Regions from separate parts of the Brevibacillus sp. AG162 genome, predicted to be linked through region 2. Evidence: riboswitches for the same ligand, from Rfam matches in the RefSeq annotation. Region 2 holds a riboswitch; each other region holds the start of a gene.
What was found. Region 2 has a riboswitch for S-adenosylmethionine ahead of FB479_RS26215 (methionine ABC transporter ATP-binding protein). Riboswitches for the same ligand answer to the same signal wherever they lie in the genome.
Positions count from the first base shown of each region.

Region 1: linked by a shared signal. The riboswitch ahead of mtnK (S-methyl-5-thioribose kinase) and the one ahead of FB479_RS26215 (methionine ABC transporter ATP-binding protein) in region 2 are both predicted to bind S-adenosylmethionine.
Region 3: linked by a shared signal. The riboswitch ahead of FB479_RS16635 (pyridoxal phosphate-dependent aminotransferase) and the one ahead of FB479_RS26215 (methionine ABC transporter ATP-binding protein) in region 2 are both predicted to bind S-adenosylmethionine.

Region 1 covers NZ_VFNO01000007.1:169,478-176,779, reverse strand. The annotation lists gene FB479_RS21045 (ABC transporter ATP-binding protein) at 1-961, opposite strand, end outside; gene FB479_RS21040 (ABC transporter ATP-binding protein) at 978-2,720, opposite strand; gene FB479_RS21035 (GNAT family N-acetyltransferase) at 2,857-3,432, opposite strand; gene mtnA (S-methyl-5-thioribose-1-phosphate isomerase) at 3,532-4,572, opposite strand; gene mtnK (S-methyl-5-thioribose kinase) at 4,569-5,798, opposite strand; SAM riboswitch class I at 5,935-6,080, opposite strand; gene FB479_RS21020 (anti-sigma factor) at 6,177-7,302, opposite strand, start outside.
Region 2 covers NZ_VFNO01000012.1:56,709-64,010, forward strand. The annotation lists gene FB479_RS26195 (SRPBCC family protein) at 1-236, shown strand, start outside; gene FB479_RS26200 (peptide ABC transporter substrate-binding protein) at 294-1,943, opposite strand; gene FB479_RS26205 (MetQ/NlpA family ABC transporter substrate-binding protein) at 2,131-2,970, opposite strand; gene FB479_RS26210 (methionine ABC transporter permease) at 3,030-3,695, opposite strand; gene FB479_RS26215 (methionine ABC transporter ATP-binding protein) at 3,696-4,709, opposite strand; SAM riboswitch class I at 4,809-4,925, opposite strand; gene FB479_RS26220 (Ger(x)C family spore germination protein) at 5,044-6,204, opposite strand; gene FB479_RS26225 (GerAB/ArcD/ProY family transporter) at 6,185-7,302, opposite strand, start outside.
Region 3 covers NZ_VFNO01000005.1:69,600-76,901, forward strand. The annotation lists gene FB479_RS16625 (aminotransferase-like domain-containing protein) at 1-772, opposite strand, end outside; gene FB479_RS16630 (hypothetical protein) at 967-1,437, opposite strand; gene FB479_RS16635 (pyridoxal phosphate-dependent aminotransferase) at 1,589-2,770, opposite strand; SAM riboswitch class I at 2,856-2,970, opposite strand; gene FB479_RS16640 (MFS transporter) at 3,031-4,287, opposite strand; gene moaC (cyclic pyranopterin monophosphate synthase MoaC) at 4,291-4,773, opposite strand; gene FB479_RS16650 (methylated-DNA--[protein]-cysteine S-methyltransferase) at 4,947-5,486, shown strand; gene FB479_RS16655 (2OG-Fe(II) oxygenase) at 5,479-6,192, shown strand; gene FB479_RS16660 (SPL family radical SAM protein) at 6,205-7,023, shown strand; gene FB479_RS16665 (molybdenum cofactor biosynthesis protein) at 7,127-7,302, shown strand, end outside.

The DNA.
Region 1 (7,302 bases), on a different contig from region 2:
TGTTCTGGATCATTTCATTGATCGTTGTGTTCATATCACCGAGCTTCGCGCGAATCACTGCATAGTAGCGAGAGCTGTACCTTTGATACACGTAGACTAACAGTACGAGCACTGGCACCGTCAAAAAGCAGAAGAAGGCGAGCTGCGGCTGCAAGATGTAGAGCGCGATCAAGATTCCAATTAAATAAAGACCGTTTTGTACAAATGTGGCGAGCACACTTACATACAGCTCACGGATGGCTTCTGTATCATTGCTCACACGAGAGACAAGCGCACCTACTGGCGTTTTGTCAAAAAAGGCAACCGGGAGCTTTTGCAAATGGATAAACAGCTTCATCCGCATTTGCTGAATGATGCGCTGGGCGATCTTTTGCAGCCACAAAATCTGGACGTAGTTGAAACCAGCTGAGAGCAAGATCAGTACTCCATAACCTACGGACAGCCAGATAATCGGCAGGACATCCCCCTGATACATAGCCTTGACTTCCGCTGCGGTCAGCCGAATGCCTGTGAAGGTCGTGTTTTGTCCTGATTGATCCTTCGTTTTTACCTCGAAGCGCTCCCTGCCGTTTTCTGGCGCAATCGGGGTGAATTGCTTCTCCCCGTTTTGATTCACTTTGCCGGAAATCAAGTAATAGGTCGTGCCTTCTGTCAGCACGGTTACTTCTTTTTGATTGATACTGTCCAAAGCAAGACCTGTCTCTGCTGCGACATCTTCACGAATATAGTTCGTACCGTTCACTGAAGCGACTTGCCCCGCTGCTTGTGGTGGCACTTCGTCCAATTGATACCAAGGCTTTTGAATCGCCAGAATGTGATTATCAATCATGACCTTGGCTAAAAAAGGCCCCGCCAGCTCTGCACTCGTTCCCAGCAAGAGCAGGAACAGCGCTCCCAGTATTTGCTTTTGAAATGGTCTGGCGTACTCGGTCAAACGCCCCCATACATTTTCTTTGCTCATGAAACGCTTCCCCCTTTCAACCAGCCACATCCTGTTCCATTTGCTGACGACGGTACTGCTCTGCATACCAGCCGTTGCGCTGCATTAGCTCATCATGTGTCCCCTGCTCGACGATCTGCCCCTCATCCAGCACGAGAATCAGTTGGGCGTGCTGTACGGCAGACAGTCGATGAGCCGTAATAATGGTCGTTTTATCCGCGCGCTCCTGTCGCAGATGACGAAGGATACTTTCCTCAGTCCTCGCGTCCACAGCCGATAAAGAATCGTCGAGAATCAGGATACCCGCATCCATCAACAGAGCGCGTGCAATGGAAATCCGCTGTTTTTGCCCCCCGGAGAGGGTGACCCCCTTCTCTCCAACCATGGTTTGCAATCCATCTCTGAATTGGGCCAGATCTCTCTTCATCTCCGCAAGCTCCAACGCATGCATCACTTCCTCGGTCGTCGCTTGTGGTTTCCCGAATGTAACATTTTCTGCAATCGTCCGTGAGAACAGCAAATGCTCCTGAGGCACGTAGCCGATTTTTTCCCGCAGCGTATCAAAAGCGAGTCCTTCGATCGGGATGCCCCCGATAAACAGAGCTTGTTCCTTCATCTGATATTGATGCAATAAGGCACGGCATAGCGTCGACTTGCCGCTTCCCGTCCGCCCGACAATCCCAAGCGTCTCTCCTTCGCCTAAACGAAACGAGATGTCAGTGAGTGCCGGCTTGTCAGTGCCTGGATACGTAAAGGAAAATTGGCGTGCTTCTACAGTATTGGCGATTTGGTTTGCAATCGGATTCGCTGCCTCCGTCACATCTGGCTGCTCTACCATTAGCTCTGTAAAACGCTTGTGGGAAGCGCCGCCTCGCTGCAACACATTGACTAGCCAACCAAAGGCGAACATCGGCCAAATTAAAAGTCCCAAGTATAAATTGAACGCAACCAAATCCCCTAAGGAGATGGCGCTGGTGAACACCAAATACGTCCCATAGGCCAGACCAATCAAAAAGCTGAAGCCAATAATAATCGCGATCGTCGGCTCGAACAGGGCGTCGATCCGCGAAACGCTCACATTTCGCTCCAGCGTTTTTTCACTGACCCGGCGATATGCCTCGATATCGGCCTTTTCCTGAACAAATGCTCTCAATACCCGAACGCCCGATACGGATTGTTGGACATGATCATTCATCTCTCCGAAGGCTTCCTGCGCCAAGTAAAAACGCTCATGCAGCAACCTTCCATAGTAAGCCGTTGACCAAGCCAAAAATGGCATCGGGATCAGTGCAGCCAGCGTGAGCTTCCAATCAATCGCGGTCACCATGACGCCCAGTGTTAACAAGGTCATGAACAGCGCATCAACAAGCGTTAGCACCCCTGTGCTAGCCGTTTGTTCAATGGCAGGAATGTCGTTGGTAGCGACGGCCATCAGATCGCCACTGCGTTTGCGATGAAAAAACGACGGGGTCATTCTCGTCAAATGGGCAAACAGTCGCTCGCGCAGCGTCCTCTCCAGAATCAAGGCTCCCCCATTTAACAAGTACCGCCAGAGAAACCGCAATCCATACAAGCTAACACCCAACACGAGCAAGATGACCACTGTTTGCGTCAAGTCAGCGTCCGTCAGGGAGCTGTTGCGAATCGAATCCACCGTGTCCCCGATTAATTTCGGTGGCCAAAGCATGAGGACATCGATGATAAACAGCACAGAGATTCCAATGACATACCGTTTCCAATAGGCTCGGAAAAACCAAGATAATTGCCGAAGTGTCTGCATGTAAATCACCTCTATTTATTCAAACCTAACAGCAGGACTAAAAAAAGGGCTTGCGAATCACGCGCAGCCCTCTTGATCTGTCCTCACTATCGTAATTTACAGAATTTTCATTGTCAATCAAAGCATACAGTTCAATCTAAATTTTTTTATCGGTTTTCCAGTCAAGCCATTCCTCTTTTAACAGGCTGTATGTGGCATGATCCACGTAATGATCGTAAAGGAATTCATTCCGTCGGAGTACCCCTTCCAGTTGAAACCCTAAACGTTCCGGGATCGATCTGCTCTTGTAGTTTTCCGTAGCAGCCTGAATCGTTACTTTTTCCAAATCCCATGACCCGAAGATCAATACGTCCAAGTAGGTCGCCACTGCTTCTGTCATCAGGCCCTTGCCCTGAAATTGCGCACCCAGCCAATAGCCAATGGACGTCTTTTTGTTGATCCAATCCACCGTATGTACGCCGACTGTACCAGCCAGACGTCCTTGGTACCAAATGCCGTAGTTGATGCCGCGATTATCGTTGTACTGATTGATCGTCGCTTGGATGAATTGACGCGAATCCTCTACCTTCTTCGTATAATTCAGCCACGGCAGCCATTCCATAAGATTCTCCCGGTTCGAATCCGTAAGCAAAAATAACTCCTCAGCATCAGCTAATTCTAATTGTTTCAAGTACGTATCTTTATTGATTGCTATCCGTTGAATCGTTTGCATACGTATCTCCCCTTTTCTTGGATATTTTACTGGAAAACGCCAAAATGAGCAAAAAGCGCCCGCCAGCAGCAATACGGCGAACGCTTATTAAAAGTTCTTTTATTTTTTGCTATTGCCGATCTCTTCCGGCTTGAAAATGCCTGTCTCCGTGACGATCGCTGTAATGTACTTCGCAGGCGTTACATCGAACGCAGGATTGTACACCTTGATATCGTCTGGAGCAACCTGTTTGCCCAAGCCATGGGTAATTTCCTCGGATGGGCGCTCTTCAATCGGAATATCTGCGCCTGTCGGTGTCTCCAGATCGACAGAGGACAAGGGAGCTGCCACGTAAAAAGGAATGCCGTGAGCTTTTGCCAATACCGCTACCCCATACGTACCGATTTTGTTGGCGACATCTCCATTCGCTGCTACGCGGTCTGTACCCACGATGACAGCCTCTACTTTCCCTTGAGACATCACCATCGCCGCCATGTTGTCGCAGATCAGCGTCACATCAATCCCTGCTTGCTGCAATTCGAATGCAGTAAGACGGGCGCCTTGCAGGACAGGACGGGTTTCGTCCGCGTACACCTTCAGATTCCAGCCGCGTTCCTTTGCCAAATAAAATGGAGCAGTAGCCGTACCGTACGCTGCTGTAGCCAATGCCCCTGGATTACAGTGCGTGAGAATTCCCATCCCGTCATGCAACAGAGTGAGCAAATGCTCTCCGATGGTCCGGCATACTTCAGCGTCTTCCTTTTGAATCGCCAGTGCTTCATCCAGCACTGCCGCCTTCAACTCGGCAATAGACGCTCCACTTTCTTTTTCAACACGAGCCTTGATGCGATCCAACGCCCAGAACAGATTCACGGCTGTCGGACGGGAAGAACCCAAATAATCTGCCTGCTGGTTCAGTTCCTGCCAAAACTCGTCGTAGTTACCCGCTTCACTGCCACGAATACCAAGGTAGAGCCCGTAAGCCGCTGCCATGCCAATCGCTGGTGCGCCACGCACTTCCAAACGGCGGATGGAACCCCATACTTGCTCGGAGGTAGTCAAGTTCAAATAAATCGTTTCTACTGGCAGACGCGTCTGGTCAAGCAAGACCAATGCATCATTCTCCCACTTTACAGGTGCCAATTGGGTGCTGGTTGTCATACTGTTGTAGCCTCCTGGTAGTAGCGTTCAGTTACTGTGCGTACGATGTCCGTGATATCTGTCGATTCGTCGATGCCGCCGCGACCGAGAATCAGCGCTTCTCCAATCGAGAGAGCCAGACGCTCTGCTTCTGCGCGAGTCCGGTCGTCTTCAATGGCATTCAGATCTGCTACGCCTGCCAAGCCGATGACACGGCGCAAGATTTTGCATCCGGCATAGCCTGCTGTATCCTGAATCAAGCGTTTCACGTAGCTTTGCCACAGTCCTTCGACATGGGCGCTGCGCTCTTTGGCGTGCTTGTGCCAGAGCTGAACGAATTGCGAAACGAATTCATTCCAGACATCCTCGACCGTTTCCAGTAAGTATTCGCGGTACGCTTCCCGTTCTCCTTGATCTTTTTGCAAACCGTGCTGTCCTGCGTAGTTGAGCAGCAGATTGGCAATGACCGCCCCGATGTCAAAACCGATTGGGCCGTAGTAAGCGAACTCCGGATCGATTGCTTTCAAGCTGTTTTCCGTGATGAAAATACTTCCGGTATGCAAGTCGCCATGCAATAGCGCTTCCGAGCGGGTAAGGAAATCGTATTTCAGCTTGGCGATTTCCAGCTTCAGCGGCCTGTTGTTCCAGATCGCCTCGACTTCCCGGCGAATCAACGGGTTGAAGTCGTTGGTAGGCGCATTTTCATACGGATCGGTAAAAACGAGATCTTCTGTGATTTTGCATAATTCTGGATTTATGAATGTTCCGACTAACGCTTTTTTATCGTACGGATGTGCACCCAGATCGGATGTGAAGAACAAGGTTTGCGCGAGAAAACGACCAATTTGCTTCGCGAATAGCGGGTACCGCTTTCCTTCGATCAGACCTTTGCGCATGATGATGTGGTCCCCGACGTTTTCCATGACAGTCAACGCAAGTTCCCCGTCGAAATGATACACCTGTGGCACCAAGTCTGGAACGTATTTGTACTGAATGCGGAGTGCCTCGCTCTCGATGCGAGCCCGATCAATCGTAAGCGGCCAAGATTCTCCCACGACGCGGGCAAAAGGCAGTGCTTGCTTGACAATGACGCTCTTACCGGTTGCCGGCTCCTGAATATCAAAGACCAGATTGAGGTTGCCATCCCCGATTTCGCGGCTGGTCAGCTCTGCTCCTTCGCTAAAAAGACCCGGTATTCCTTTTACGTACTCCACTGCTTCCTGTTCAGTCAATGCGCGATATGCCATGATTCCAAAACTCCCCTCTACGTATTTTTCCTCTATCTCTACTTGTTTGGTTTGTGTCCCGAGAGTGAAAAAAAAGACCTCTTTTCCCGAAGAAAAGAGGTCGCTGTCGTCACGTGTAAGAACCGTGTTGATGTCCCCCTTATCTTCCAGACCACTTTTGTTTCTGCAGGAATTAGCACCGTGCATGTCGCCTGTTAATCAGTCGCTTCCTCGCGTCTGAATGGCGTCATGTCGGTTGCCGGGTATCATCGGGCCAGTCCCTCCACCTTCTCTGGATAAGGTATCCAAAACGTATTCGGTTTTTGATTTAGTTTGAATCATACAACCAACGCTTCCACGATGTCAACACCCTTTTGTGCAAAAATTCGCACCTTGCAATTAGTAGGTGTAATGAGTTCCCGATACCGCTGGCCGCTCCCAATTCCACCAATCTACCTTGCCTAGAAACGCTGCTGTTATCGACTTTTCGGCTTTGAGTTTCAGCAGTTCCTTGGTTGGACCTGTTAGGACAGCTCCGTAGATGCGAACCCCGTTTTTATGCATGTAGCTGTATCGCTCTGCTATCTGTAGATCTCTGCCAAAGAGTAAGGATTTTCCGATATCGCGAGCCAGTTCTTCTTGCTCTGACAAATACCTCATTTCCTCCAGATAGTTTGCGATTACTCTGTCCCCATCCCCTTTTTCATATGCACCACCGTAATCCATTTCTCGCTGGGCAAATCCCCATACTTCCCCGGAACCAAATAGCACATCTCCGGCATCGCTTTCAGCCTGCTTGAGCTCTACCCCTGTGTCTACTGCAAGCCAGACTGTATCTTGACCCGAGGAGGTAACATGGCGGGTAACCAGTTTATAGTACTCCTCGTACGTCAGGAAGTGGTCAAAAGATATCGCAAGCTGCGAAACAGTTCCCTCGGGCAGCTTCTCCATTGTCGTCCAGACAGGTAAAGTCAGAGACATGGTATCCTCCGTTTCCCCCTCTGTCGGATAACGGAAAAACAACTTTTGCTCCCTGACCCCGTTCGTCCATTGCGGCTTCGCATTCACATTCCATAGCACATTCGTACTCTCAAAACGACCCGCGTTCTTTTCTTCTCCCCCAACCCTCTCACGCAGTTCCATGCTGATATTGCCGTACAGCAATCCAACTTGTGAACCGCTACTCCCCACTCTCACACCTGGCTGCGTAAAGTTGACCATCGACTTCGCAACGCGGAACAGATCTTCATGCATCAATGACCCGACCCAGCCATTCAGAATCAACAACACAACTCCGGCCAAAAAGGGAAGCCCTATAGTGAATCCAGCGTTGGACAACCGATTTTTCCACTTCCCCCGGCGAACAATGGCGCGCTGTTTTTCAGCTGACAGCGTTTCAGGCTGTTTGGTTTTCACGTTGTCCTCTCCCATTTCTTCCCCCAGCAAAAGCCTCTCCAACCGCTGTGCATATTCCTCGTCAGCAGCTATTTCCTCCTCGAATTGTTTTGAATCTTCTTCCGCCATT
Region 2 (7,302 bases):
TTTTCAGTTTCACTGAACATCCTGGTCCTGCCTACTACGAGAATCATGCGGAATTGCAGTCTCGTGTCACGATTACCTTAGAACCGGTTGGCGGTTGCACCAAGCTGACACTGATCCAGGATCAATGGACAGAAAACCATCCCTCCCACGCAAGTGCGAGCAACAATTGGCCGATGATGCTCTCGTCGATCAAGACGTATACGGAGACAGGCAAGACACTTGATTTTGGCTACTAATACAAAAGAATCCCGAGACCAGCAATTTCGTTGGCCTCGGGATTTTTGTTATATTCGTTACTCCGTCATTTCTGCCCACTTCAAGTCGATAAATCCGAGCCCATCCACTTGTACGCCTTTTACCTTGTCGCTTTGTACCCAGACATCCACATCCGTGAACATGGGGATCAAAGGCATGGCATCCATGAAGATTTGCTCAGCCTCGCCAAACAGCTGCTTGCGCTTCTCTGGGTCCGTTTCTACCGATGCCTGCTTCAGCAGCTCCTGATAGCGCGGATCTTCCCAGCCCGTGTCGTTGTTGCCTGTTTTACCATCTCGGAACATTTCCAGGTAGTTCATTGGATCATTAAAGTCTGCATTCCAGCCGATACGGCCTATTTCGTAATTGAGCTCATGCATATCCTGCAAGTGAACAGTGGCCTCCTTCACCATGAGTTTTACTTCAATGCCAAGCTTTTGTTTCCATTGGTCCTGAATTGCTTCAGCAATTTTCTTATGTCTGTCGCTTGGATTGTAAGACAAAGTGATCGGAGGCAGCTTCGTTACGTTAAGCTCCTTCATGCCTTCTTCCAACAGCTTTTTGGCTGTTTCTACATCATTATCCTTGAAGTAGCCATCTTTATTGATAATCATGGATTGCGGCAACATCCCCATCGTCGGCACTTGGCCCACTTGTGTAATGTTATCCACGATGGTCTGACGGTCAACCGAGTATGCCAATGCTTTACGAATTTTTACATTGCTGAGCGGGCCTTTTGTCGTGTTCAACTTGTACCAGTACATCGTCGCTTTTGGATGCACCACGAGCTTGCCTGTTTCTTTCAATGTCGGAATCGCATCAGTGGGAAGCCCGCCGAGTGGCTGACCTGCCCAATCCAGCTCTCCGTTCTCGAACATGGACAGGGCTGTATTATCGTCCTCGATCATCGTAAACTCAATGCGATCGAGCTTCACTACGTCTTTTTCCCAGTAGTGCTCATTCTTTTCCAGCACGATCTTGCTCTTGTGCTCCCACGCTGTCATCTTAAATGGACCGTTGCTTACATGCGTTGCTGCTTCGTTTGCCCATTTCGGATTGGCTTCCACTACTTTTTGATTAACCGGGTAGTATGTGTAGAAAGACGTCAGCTCCAGGAAGTAAGGCGTAGGATTCTCCAGCGTGACTTCCAGTGTTTTGTCATCGATTGCCTTTGCACCGAGTTCGTCTGGCTTCGCCTTGCCTTCGTGAATCAGCTTCGCGTTTTTAATGTAGTACAGCTGATAGGCATACTCAGCACCGAGGGTCTTGCTAAGTGCACGCTTCCATGCATACACGAAGTCATGGGCAGTCACTGGATCACCATTGCTCCATTTCGAATCGCGGAGAGTGAACGTATACACCAGTTTGTCATCCGAGAGCTTCACATCGGATGCTACTGAATTCACTGGCTTTGCGTTTGCATCGAAGCGAGTCAAGCCATCAAACGTAGCACGCACAATTGCTCCCGCAGTGGCATCCTTCGCAAGACCGGGGTCCGCTGTCGCAGGCTCACTCATAATGTTCGCCCGAAATACCTGCGACTTTGCATTTGCAGGCTTTTCAGAGGGCGCTGCGGTTCCCTCGGCTGGTGGGGTTGTTGTTGATGGCTGCGTACTTGTTGAGCATCCAGCTAATACGCTTCCGGCGACCAGCATCGCGCCAAGAAACAACTTGAGATTTTGTTTCATCAGAAAATTCCCCCTTATCTATATTTTCTCATTTCAAACACAATATACTCGACAGGAATTGGGTTGAATACGGGGTTGCGATAGATTTAATTTAATTTTATGAAAATTCACTAAACTATAAATAAAAGTAAAGCCCAACCAGCTTTTCGGCCAGTTGGGCTTTGTTGATCGATCAATTATTTCTACTTTAGAACGCTGGAATAATCGCGCCTTTGTATTCATCTTCAATGAACTTTTTCACTTCAGGTGAGTTCAGTTCTTTCACCAGCTTTTGAATGGCTTCGGAATCTTTGTTGTCAGGACGAGCTACCAGGAAGTTTGCGTATGGAGAATCTTTATCTTCAATAAACAGGGCGTCTTTGGTTGGAACAAGCTTTGCTTCCAGCGCATAGTTGGTGTTGATCAACGCCAGATCTACTTCTTCCAGAACGCGCGGCAGCATTGCTGCTTCTACTTCTTTGAACTTCAGGTTTTTCTTGTTCTCAACAACATCTTTCACTGTACCGCTGATGCCGGCGCCTTCTTTCAGCTTGATCACGCCGTTTTTCTCCAAGAGTGCGAGTGCGCGACCGCTGTTTGTTGGATCGTTTGGCAGCGCGATTGTTGCGCCATCAGCTAATTCATCTACAGATTTCACTTTTTTGCTGTAAGCGCCGAATGGCTCGATGTGTACAGCGACTACTGGCTCCAGGTTCATGTTTTGTCCTTTATTGAAGTCTTCCAGGTAAGGCTTGTGCTGGAAGAAGTTAGCGTCGAGTTGTTTTTCGTTCACTTGAACGTTGGGTTGTACGTAATCCGTGAATTCTTTAACTTCCAGATTCACGCCTTGTTCTTTCAGTTTTGGTTGAACCAGCTTCAAGATTGCTGCATGTGGAACGGGAGAAGCGCCTACCTTCAATGTTACTTCCTGTTGTCCGCCTTGTGCGCCGCCTTCAGCTGGAGCAGGTGCTGTTTCCGTTTTGCCTCCGCAAGCTGCCAAAGAAAATGCCAATACAGTAGAAAGTACAGATACGACTAGCTTTTTCATGAATGATTTCCCCCTTGCATGTATTTATCTTATTATTTGAAACCCTATATGGAAAAATCCTACTTGCGGCTGAACTTGAGAACCAGACGGTCCCCCAGCGATTGTAAGATTTGTACCATCACCAGCAAAATAACAACAGTCACAATCATGACATCGGTTTGGAAACGCTGATAACCGTATCGGATCGCCAAGTCACCCAAACCACCGCCGCCAATTACCCCAGACATTGCAGTGTAGGAGACCAGCGTAACCGTCGTGATCGTAATACCCGCGATCAGGCCTGATCTAGACTCTGGCAAAAGGACATTCCAGACGATCTGCCAATTGGAAGCCCCCATAGATTGTGCGGCCTCAATCACGCCTTTATCAATCTCACGCAGCGAGGTTTCCACCAAACGCGCGAAAAACGGAGCGGCACCAAATACAAGCGGCGGAATGGCACCCAGTACGCCGAGTGAGGTTCCTACGATCATTTTCGTCACAGGAATCAGCAGGATCATCAAAATGATAAACGGTACCGAACGCAATACGTTGACAACGAATGATGCGATCGTATAAAAAGTGCGGTTTTGCAGAAGCTGTCCGCGTGAAGTCAAAAACAGAATGATGCCCAACGGCAAACCAATCAGGACGGTAAACAGAGTGGAGAAGCCGAGCATCGTGAGCGTGTCCATCGTACCTTCGCCGATTTCAGCCCAATCCACATTTTCGAATGTCCAGTCCATTTATATCACCTCTACTTCCAAGCCACGTTGGCGCAGCGTCTCAATGGTCTTTTGATTCTGTGCGACATCGCCTTCCAGCTCGATCACCAACTGACCATACGGCGTATCTTTCATACGGGAGATCGTTCCCTGCAAAATACTGAACACCGTACCTGTCTCTTGCATCGTTTGGAACAGGATCGGCTGGTACGTTTTTTCTCCGAGGAAGGTGACACGAGCAATCGTGCGGTTCCCCGAAGCCTTTTCGTGCTCGACTGCTTCGCGCAGCTCTGTAGAATCCGCTACTTGCTCCACGAATTCCTGTGTCGTTGGATGCTTCGGACGAAGGAATACATCCAGTACGTTACCCGACTCGACGATCTTTCCTCCATCAATCACGCCGACACGATCACAAATAGAGCGAATGACGTGCATCTCGTGGGTAATCAACACAATGGTCAAGCCCAGCTTGCGGTTGATATCCAAGAGGAGTGCGAGAATGGAATTCGTTGTCTGCGGATCGAGAGCCGAGGTAGCTTCGTCACAGAGCAGCACTTTTGGATCATTCGCGAGCGCACGGGCGATCCCGACACGCTGCTTCTGTCCGCCAGACAGCTGAGACGGATATTTGTCCTTATGTGCCTCTAACCCAACCAGCTTCAGCAGCTCGTTTACTTTCTTATCAATTTCTGCCTTCGGACGCTTTGCCAGCTTGAGCGGGAACGCGACATTTTCGCCGACTGTCGAAGAAGACAGCAAGTTGAAGTGCTGAAAAATCATGCCGATTGCGCGGCGCTTTTCTTGCAGCTTGCCTTCATCCAGCTTTGTTAAATCGACGCCGTCTACAATAACTTCCCCTGAAGTTGGGCGCTCTAGCAAATTGATGCACCGGATCAATGTACTTTTCCCTGCACCAGAGTGTCCGATAATCCCGTATATTTCACCTTGCTCTATGGAAAGGTCGATCCCCGTTAACGCTGGGATGGTTTTACCTTGTACTTGATAGCTTTTATGCAAATGACGCAGTTGGATCAACGCATCCACCTCCCGACCACAATCTTGATAAAATATGAAAACCCCTTTTTCATAAACGAAAAAGGGGCTGCAACGCAATGTATACGTTCGCATCCACCCTTCTCATCTACACAAGATCCAAACAATCCTGTAGGAATTGGCACCGCGACGTTCATTCGAAAATGAACCGGCTGCCGGGCTTCATAGGGCCTGTCCCTCCGCCTCTCTTGATAAGAAAGATATCTACGTATATTATGTTCGTTTTTTCTCTTTCATGATGATACAAAACGGATTATATCCTTTTTGAAAATATCACGTCAATAGTAATAGTAGGAAAAGTTTTTTTGTATCACACTTAGTCCATTACACCATTACGGGTAACTGTCGCCTTTACTTGAAATTCAAACTTCGCCTTTTTGTACTTCTCTCTCCATTCATCCATAGCCATTTTCTCTTTTCCCCTCACGTTTGCCTTATAGACAATGCCAAAGCCAGTCGGGTCGACCTCCAAATCTTGGAGCTTTTTCATGACTATCCTTGCTTGTCTTACTAATTCCTTCTCCAGGGCCTCCTCCATCTTCCTCATCAACCTCGGATTATCCAGCTTAATCGGAACGGTCAGCTCCAAAATGCGGGCTTTTAGATGGATATTCACTTTGAATTTTGGTGGATCAACCTGTTCCAATTGGACTTTTGACTCGCTGTTGATCGTATCAAAGACTAATTGCACCTCTTCTTTTTCTCCCGCTGGGCTGTTTGGAGTCATATTAAAAGTTTTAGCAGGGACTGATATCTCATAGCTGCCCGTCTTGTACTTGCCCCGAATCAGCTTTAAGATAAATGCTTCGCTGGGAGAAATCGAATCAATATATTTATCTCCTTTAAACAACGCCACGCCTTTGATAACAATTTCGTCTCCTTTGCGTGATACATAGGGCATTTGCGAATCGATTCCCTCGTCATAATAGGCTCGAATAAATTCATGAATCGTTGAGGATGGGATTTTCTCACCTTTGATATTTTGATCGATCATCCGATACATGTACGTTCCAATATTGCCCTGTGATTTATAGGGATATGTCAGTAATTCATATGTCTCCCCCTCGTACACACAAAGGAAGATTCTGCTTGAGAGCGATGGATCGCGGTACAGCGTATCGATTAGGCTTCCGATTCCTGCCTTGGCCATATCCTTTCCATAGAGCGCTACCCGCAACTGGCCTGCCAAGACACGTTTGTCCGACTGCAAGTTTGTCTTATCCCTTATGCCCTTGCTCGTCTCTCCAACATCAGACATTATCTGCATTTTTTCTTTTGCCTCGGGATTAATGGAGGGCATTACAATGGTTGCCCGAATATTTCTATCTTTTGTCAGGTCGTATCCAACCAGGGTTACGAGACCTGTTTCATCAAAAATTTGTTGATTAGAGCACCCCGCAACTGAAAAAAGGAGCACAAGCAAAAGGGTAAACCCTCTCTTCTCGATCAACCATCCCTTATTTTGGCACCGATACATCAGCAGATTCCTCCTTGACTCCACCTGTCCCCTGCCTCCAAGCTACCAACAGGTAAAGAACATAAGGATACGCATAAGCCAGATACATCCCAATCTGGCCGTAAATATCGTTCATTGTGTTCATTTCCTCTCTAGTGACAATGAACAGCGAAGATATGAATATGATCGGCAATATACTATACAAGATATTTCTCATATTCCAGCCAAAAATCCGTTTCAATCCTCGTACTCCAGACCAGATGTACATAATGACATTCGGAAGGATAATGATCATCCAGATGGAGATGGCAACCAGCTCAAACCGCTCCAGAATTGGGAAGTACACCATTTTTTTCAAATTCAAAGTTGGCCATATGGTTCTCATCAATTGCCCCTGACTGAAAAACACCAAGGAAACAATCATCACAAACAAGTAGATCAAGTTGGTTGTCAGCGCGCCAAACTGCGCCCCCCGATTTAAGCGCTCTTTATCCTGCACAAAGGGATAGACGGCATACAGTACTTCAAATCCAATCGTTGACAATGACATGCCTATCATCCCTTTTAGCAGTTGCCCTATATTCGCTTCCAATACCGGACGTAAATAATCCCATTCAGCAAAGCGCAAGGGAAAGAACAAATCACCAACCAACCAGATCGCAACAGATACAGAGAAAAAAATATACCCGGCAATAATCCGAATTCCCCCAAGAATCGTGTACCAGGCAAGAAAGAGGATAATGGCGGTCAACACCCATGTAGCCAATTTGGGAAAAACCCAAGTCTGCACAACCTCGACATAACCGCGCAGAATAATCGTTGCCGACAAGAAAAAATACAAGATATAAAACAGGCTCAAAAATGCCCCTAGGTGTTTCCCGTAAACCTCCTGATGAATTCCGTAAAGGTCGGCGGACGGATATCTCTTCAAAGTCTTTAAGATGACCCAGATGGTTACATGCGTCACAATGCCTGCCATCAAGACGGATATCCACGCATCATGTCCAGCTTCTTTGGCTACAACTCGCTGGAATCCCAGGATCCCAACCCCGACTTGCGTGGATAGCACAATAAAACCCGTGTGAAGAGACGAAATGGTGTTACCAGCTTTGACCTCAT
Region 3 (7,302 bases), on a different contig from region 2:
TTTGAATTACGCGGGTATCCCCGATGGCCCATCCGGTACGCAAGCCGGGCGCGACAATTTTGGAAAAGGTACTGGTGTATACCACACAGGAATCGGTCGGATGCTCATCCAGTGAGAAAATCGAGCGGTACGGTGCTTCCCCATCGAATTGGATCTCTCCATATGGGTCGTCTTCCAGGATGAGAATGTTTTGCGCCTTACATTGACGAAGCAAACCGAGACGGCGTTCGAGACTCCATACCTTTCCTGTCGGGTTCGCAAAGGTAGGAATGACGTACACCATTTTCGGGCGATACTGGGCTATTTTTTTCGCCAGATCGTCCAGATCCATCCCATCAGCATCACCGTCTACGGGAATTGCTTTGATTCCCCGGAATTGGAACAATTGAACCGCTGCCAAATAGGTAGGGTTTTCGACGAGAACGACATCGCCTTCGTCTAAATATACACGGCACAACAAGTCTACCGCTTGCTGAGAGCCCGTAGTGATGACCATATTATCTACACCGACGTTCATATGCTTTTGCTTCATGCGGGATGCAATCCACTCACGCAGTGGCAAGTATCCATCAGTCAATCCGTATTGAAGAGCTTTTGCTCCTTGTTCGAATGCGCGGTTGAACGCTTCGCGCATCTCTGCGATTGGAAAAGAATCCTCTGCTGGCAGTCCACCTGCGAGCGAGAGCACTTGATTGCCTTGGGTCAGCTTCAAGATTTCCCGGACAGCCGAGGAGGATAGTGCTTCAACAGATTTTGAAAATGAGTACTCCATGTTCCGTTCCCCCTTGATTTTGTTATCCTTGTTTTATCACTGTCAACAGCGTAAGTCCAATCCTTGCTAGCTATGAGTAGATAGGTTTTGACTATGTCGAGCGGTTGTTCAATCGTTAGTCTTGGCACACTGCATGCAAAAAACCCCTCTTCGTATTAAACGAAAAGGGGTCCATATGTATAGGCTATATCATCCTAGGCGATGCGGAACACACGTGGTTTCTCTGTGTGTGGGAGGAAAGAGAGGTCTACATACGTGGACGCTTCTTCCATACCGATATCGTTTGCCAACAGCAATGCCTCTTCTTGGAAGGTCGGCGTACAGCTGCCTTCATTCAGTTCACAGAGACGCTTCAATCGCTTCAGTCTCTCTGCGGATTTTTCCACTCTCATGCATTCGTTCGTCAGCTCACAAACGTTGACGTGACGAGCATCAGCGATCATGCTGATATCATTCACATGGACAATGAGTCTTTTGCCTTCTTCTGTAACAAATCCGATCGAGCAAAAATGCGCACCTGACATTTCCAAACGAGTGAGAACAGCATTGGCGTAAACTTCTCCGGTCCGCAAGCGAATCTGGCCTGCTTCAATGGCTCCGCCGATCTTTCGCTCGTTGGCGATCACCGTATACATATCCGTGTAACCGTTAATCTGATAGCGCATGGTACCCTCCCGCTCTCGCTGAGACTAATTATCATTAACAATGCCATCGTATAATGAAAATCATTATCTGTCAATAATGAGAATGATTTTTATTCTAGAATAAAAAAGCCACACTCCATTTGTATGGTAGTGTGGCCAAATTGCCTCGCCATTATTTTGTTTTCGTAAATAACCCCAACCGCTCAATCCGCTGGACGGCTTCCGCGAGACGCTCTTCATTTGATAACAAAGCCGCTCGCACATAGCCCTCACCTGTCGGGCCAAAGCCATTTCCAGGCGCTACGACGACATGCGCTTTTTCCAAAAGCAGATCAGAAAATTCGACGGACGTGAAGCCACTTGGAACAGGAAGCCAAGCAAAAAACGAGCCTTGAGATGGCGGAGCCTGCCAGCCAATCCGATGCAAATTGGAGTACAAGGCATTGCGGCGGCTTTCGTAGACAGCCACGAGATCGCGAACGCACTGCTGCGAATCCGTCATCGCTTTGGCTGCCGCCATCTGCACCGCGCCGAACAGACTGACGAAGTAATGGTCCTGAATGAGATTGATCAGACGAACCAGCTCGCGATTTCCTACCATCGCACCAACACGCCAGCCTGCCATGTTGTACGTTTTGGACAAGGTATAAAATTCTACACCCACTTCTTTTGCACCCGGAACCTGCATGAAGCTGACCGGCTTTTTCCCGTCATAGCTGATCGCCCCGTAGGCGAAGTCATGGCAGACGACGATTTCATGTTTTCGCGCAAAACGAATGGTTTCCTCATAGAACTCGAGTGGTGCGTTGACTGCTGTCGGATTGTTCGGATAGTTGAGAAACATCAGTTTCGCTCGATCCAGGTCAGCTTGGGAGAGCTGGCTGTAGTCTGGCAAGAAGTCTTTTTCCGCCTTCAACGGCATCATGACCATCCGTCCGTTTACAACAGCAACCCCCGACCAATAATCCGGATAGCCCGGGTCTGGAACCAGCGCAACATCGCCTGCGTTCATGAGTACTTGGCAAATCTCTACCAGTCCGGTTTTGCTGCCGAACAAAATCGCTACTTCTTCCTCCGGATCGAGGTCCACATCAAACTCTTGCTTATACCAATGAGCTACAGCCTGCTTCAGTTCCACGCGTCCCTGAAAAGGCGGATATTTGTGATGGAGTGGCTGTGCCGCTTGCGCCTGTAGTTCTTCAATAATGTGCGGCGGTGTCGGCAAATCGGGATTGCCCTGCCCCAGGTTAATGACGTCATGGCCTTGCGCAATGACCTTGTTTACTTTTGCCACCAGGGTCGCAAAAAACTGGGTAGGGAGTCGATCAATCATGTCGGAGGGTTGAATGCGCATTTCTTTCTTCCATTCCTTTCTTGGGCCCAATACAGTAAAACCCCCTTTTTCCATACAGAAAAAGGGGGAGATCAGCTTGGTCACGTCCTTATCTGTCAGGAAAAAATCCTGCTGGAATTGGCACAGCATCTGTCCATTACATGGAACAGATCCGCTGCCGGGCTTCATAGGGCCAGTCCCTCCACCTCTCTGAATAAGTCAAACACACGGAATATACTGTTTTTTCGTCTATATCATACTACTTGAGCACGTAAACCGTGTCAAGATGCTTGATTCTGTAGGGGTACCTGATGTCGCCTTTTTTGAAAAGAAGTGTGGAAGGCAAAGAATGCCACAGACAACAGACACAAGCCTGCCATCACGAACAATAATCCCTGCGCATGAATCGATTGAAAAATGAATGCGCCAAGCAGTGGTCCGAGCATCCGCCCAGCTGATCCAGTTCCTGCAATCAGCCCTTGAATGAAGCCCTCTCGTCCCTCTGGCGTAAACTGTGCAGCTACTGCCGGCACCGCTGGCCACACGAGCATTTCTCCCAGCGTCATGATGAACATCCCCGCCACAAAGCCTGCATAAACCGTTGATTGAGACAAAATCAACATCGACAAGGCAAAAATATAAGCGCCCAAGAGCATTTGTGCCTTTAGCGTACGGGCAAAGCGTCGAATGACCCACGCAATCAATGGCTGACCAAACAGGATCAAACCGCCGTTCAGCGTCCACAACAAACTGTATTGACGGAGTGAAATGCCCAAAGATTGCATGTAGGTCGACAGTACCGTGGTCCACTGTACATAGACAATCCAGCTAATTAATAGCCCCCCGCATAATAGCAGCAATGCTCCCCATACCACTTTTGACTCTTGCTGTGTTTGTTGTAGCACATCACTAGTTGCTTGCTCAGACATGCTTTGTCCAGTCGTCGAGTTTTGGCGTTGTTGTTCCGCCAATTTTAACTGACGCGGCAAAATGAGCATGAACATGGCAAGGACGATCACTTGTGAGATAGCATTACCGAAAAACGTCCAGGCAAACGAAACACTTGCCAAGAAGCCACCCAACGCAGAACCGGCAGCTACCCCCACATTGAGGGAGACATAAATCAGATTGATTCCTTTGCGTCCTCCGTCCGGCCATAACACTACGGCCAGTGCATTCATCACAGGAGAAAGTGTTCCGTAAAACAGTCCATTCAACAGAAGCAAGACAACATAAATCGTAAAATCTTGCGTAACACCTAAGCCAACCGAAATGAGAATAACGCCGATGGAACCAACAATGATCGTGCGCATTTTGCCCCAGCGGTCAAACATCATCCCGCCGATAATACTCCCGATCAGGAATGCGCCTTGATTTAAAAGCAACAAGAAGCCGGCTACAGTCAGCGGCTTTCCGAGATGGTTGTGAATATAGATCGTGACCAGCGGCCAAATACATGCCATTCCGGTAGAAAAAATGACGGCAGCAATCGCCAATAAACGAATGCTGCTCGGATAGGATTCCCACTTTTGCCTCATGGCTTACTTCTCTCCCCGATGGAAATCGCCGCTTTTTCCGCCTGTTTTGGATTGCAGACTGGTCGGACCGATTATCATTTCTTTATCCATGGCTTTGCACATGTCATACACCGTCAAAGCCGCTACGCTGACAGCGGTCAACGCCTCCATCTCGACGCCTGTTTTCCCTGTCGTCTTCACGGTTCCTGTAATCGCAAGCGTCGTTTCATCTACAAAAGCAAATTGTATGTCGATGCCAGTCAATGGCAGCGGATGACACATCGGGATGATTTCCCACGTCTTTTTGGCAGCCATGACACCTGCTACCTGCGCAACTGCGAGTACATCGCCCTTTTCGATTCGACCTTCGCGGATTCGGGCGAGTGTTTCGGGCTTCATGCTGATTTGGCTCTCGGCTACAGCCACCCGTTTTGTGACATCCTTCTCAGATACGTCTACCATCCGCGCTCGATTTTGCTCATTAAAATGTGTTAATTGATCAGTCATACTAGCATCGTTCCTCCTCTATCTCCTCCTACCTTACTCCCACCACTGGATAAAAGCAATGGGAATGTAGAAGACACTGTTTCGTTATCTTGCTCATCCACTCCTAAAAACGTACGAAGAACAGGTGCTGGAGGTATACTGTGCGTACACAGCTCAAAAGGAGGCGTATGGAAATGGAAACGAATAAGGAGCAGACGGTACGTTGGGCAATGCTGAAGCACGGTGATTGGACTATTTATTTAGCTGCAACGGCTGCTGGACTTTGTTATGTCGGCTCGGCCAACCAGCCTTTTGCTGAATTGGAAGCGTGGGTTGAAAAGCACCGCCCACAAAATGCACTGGTGCAAGACGATCCATGGCTAAAGCCTTTTGCAACAGAACTAATGGAGTATTTGCAAGGAGCACGCGAGCATTTTTCCATGGATTGCGATCTGCAAGGAACACCCTTTCAGCTCGCTGTCTGGGAGGCACTGCGCCAAATCCCATACGGTCAAACGGCATCGTACACCGACATTGCGAACATCATTGAAAAGCCTGCTGCTGTTCGTGCCGTCGGTGCCGCAATTGGTGCCAATCCGCTTCTCATTACAGTCCCCTGCCACCGCGTTGTTGGTAAAAACGGTTCACTGACCGGCTATCGTGGTGGACTGCCCATGAAGACAACTCTGCTTGATCTGGAGAAAAAGACAAATCGGGGTGTGAAACATGGCTAATTCACTGACAGAAAGGATCGCTGCACTTGACTGGCATTCCCTGCAACAGGAGTTGGACGAACAAGGGTATGCAGCTGTTCCTTCCTTAATAAGCTCGGATGCATGCGAAGAATTAATCGCTACGTACGGACAGGATGACCTATTTCGCAATACGATCCAAATGGCGCGGTACCGTTTCGGTGAAGGGGAGTATCGCTATTATCAGGCTCCCCTTCCCTCGCTTTTGCAGGAGCTTCGCGAAAGCTTTTATCCGATGCTTGCGCAAACTGCGAATCGATGGCTGGAAATGCTTGGACGCGAAGCGATTTACCCTGCTACCCTCCCTAAATTTTTGGCGCAATGTCACGATCAGGGCCAGCTGCGCTCTACTCCACTGATTTTGAAATATGAATCAGGCGGCTATAATTGCTTGCATCAAGATATGTACGGCGAGGTGTTCTTCCCGTTTCAAGTTGTTTTTGCCTTGAATCAGAAGGAGAAGGACTACAGGGGCGGAGAATTTCTGCTGATGGAGCAACGGCCGCGCGCGCAGAGCCGGGGACATGTGATAACCTTGGAGCAAGGCGCTGGACTGATTTTCCCTACATCCTATCGTCCTGTACAGGGCACGCGAGGCTATTATAAAAACACGCTGCGCCACGGTGTCAGCACAATTACCTCAGGAAAGCGCTACAGCCTCGGGATTATTTTTCATGATGCAAAGTGAGGAACGCCCAATATGAAACACATCCTTTCCTATAAAATGCCGAAAACCCTCCTTAATAAAGGAAGCGGATTTCTTGCAGATTACACCCATTCGCTCAATCCGTATACAGGCTGTTCTTTCGCCTGCTCTTATTGCTATGTTCGGCAAATGCCTGTCTCTTTGTTTCGAAACGAGCAATGGGGCACGTGGGTTGACATCAAGCAGCAAGCTGCCGATTTATTGCGCAAGGAGTTAATGCGGGCTAAGAAAAAAGGAAAGGTGACCATCTTCATGTCTTCGAGTACAGACCCGTACCAGCCCATCGAACACACGGAAAAGGTAACGAGGTCTTTACTCGAAGTCATGGTAGAGAATCCACCTGATTTTTTGCTGGTACAGACGAGGAGTCCCTTGGTATGGCGGGATGCCGATTTGTTGCTCTTACTCGGCGATCGCGTGCGCGTCAGCATGACCGTCGAGACCGATTTGGAGGAAATTCGCAGGCACTTTAGCCCACACGCTCCCCCCATTCAAGCACGGCTCAAAACACTCCAGCGTTTGGCGGAGGCAGGCATCCCTACACAAGCAACCATTGCCCCTGTTTTGCCTAGCAGTGAGTCATTCCCGGAGATTTTGCGCCCCTTGGTCACACGTGTCTGTGTCGACGATTTTTATATGGGAGATGGCAGCGGCGGTAAACGAACGAAAAGAAACGGCATTCCCGCTCTCTATGAACAGCTTGGACTGGAAAAATGGTATGATCCTTCCGCCTATCGGATCGTCTACGATCGGCTATTACGTGTTTTTCCCCCGGATCAGATCTATTTGAGTCAGGAAGGCTTCGCCCCTTAGAAGCAACCGTTAATGGAAACACCCCATTCATTGGCAACTTTGATCGGTTTATGATATCGTCTAGCCTAGAGAGTAGTATCATCCAGGGAAATGAGGAATTGTCTTGACCATTACGATCTTGTTATTTGCCGGACTCGCCGAACGTGCGAATGCCCGGGAAGTACAGTTGACCCTATCTGAAGGCGCGACCGTTAGCGATCTTCTGCAAGCAGTGGAAAAAGAATATCCTGCGCTCTCTGCGCTTTTGGGCAGTTGCTTTGTCTCTATCAATCATGAATA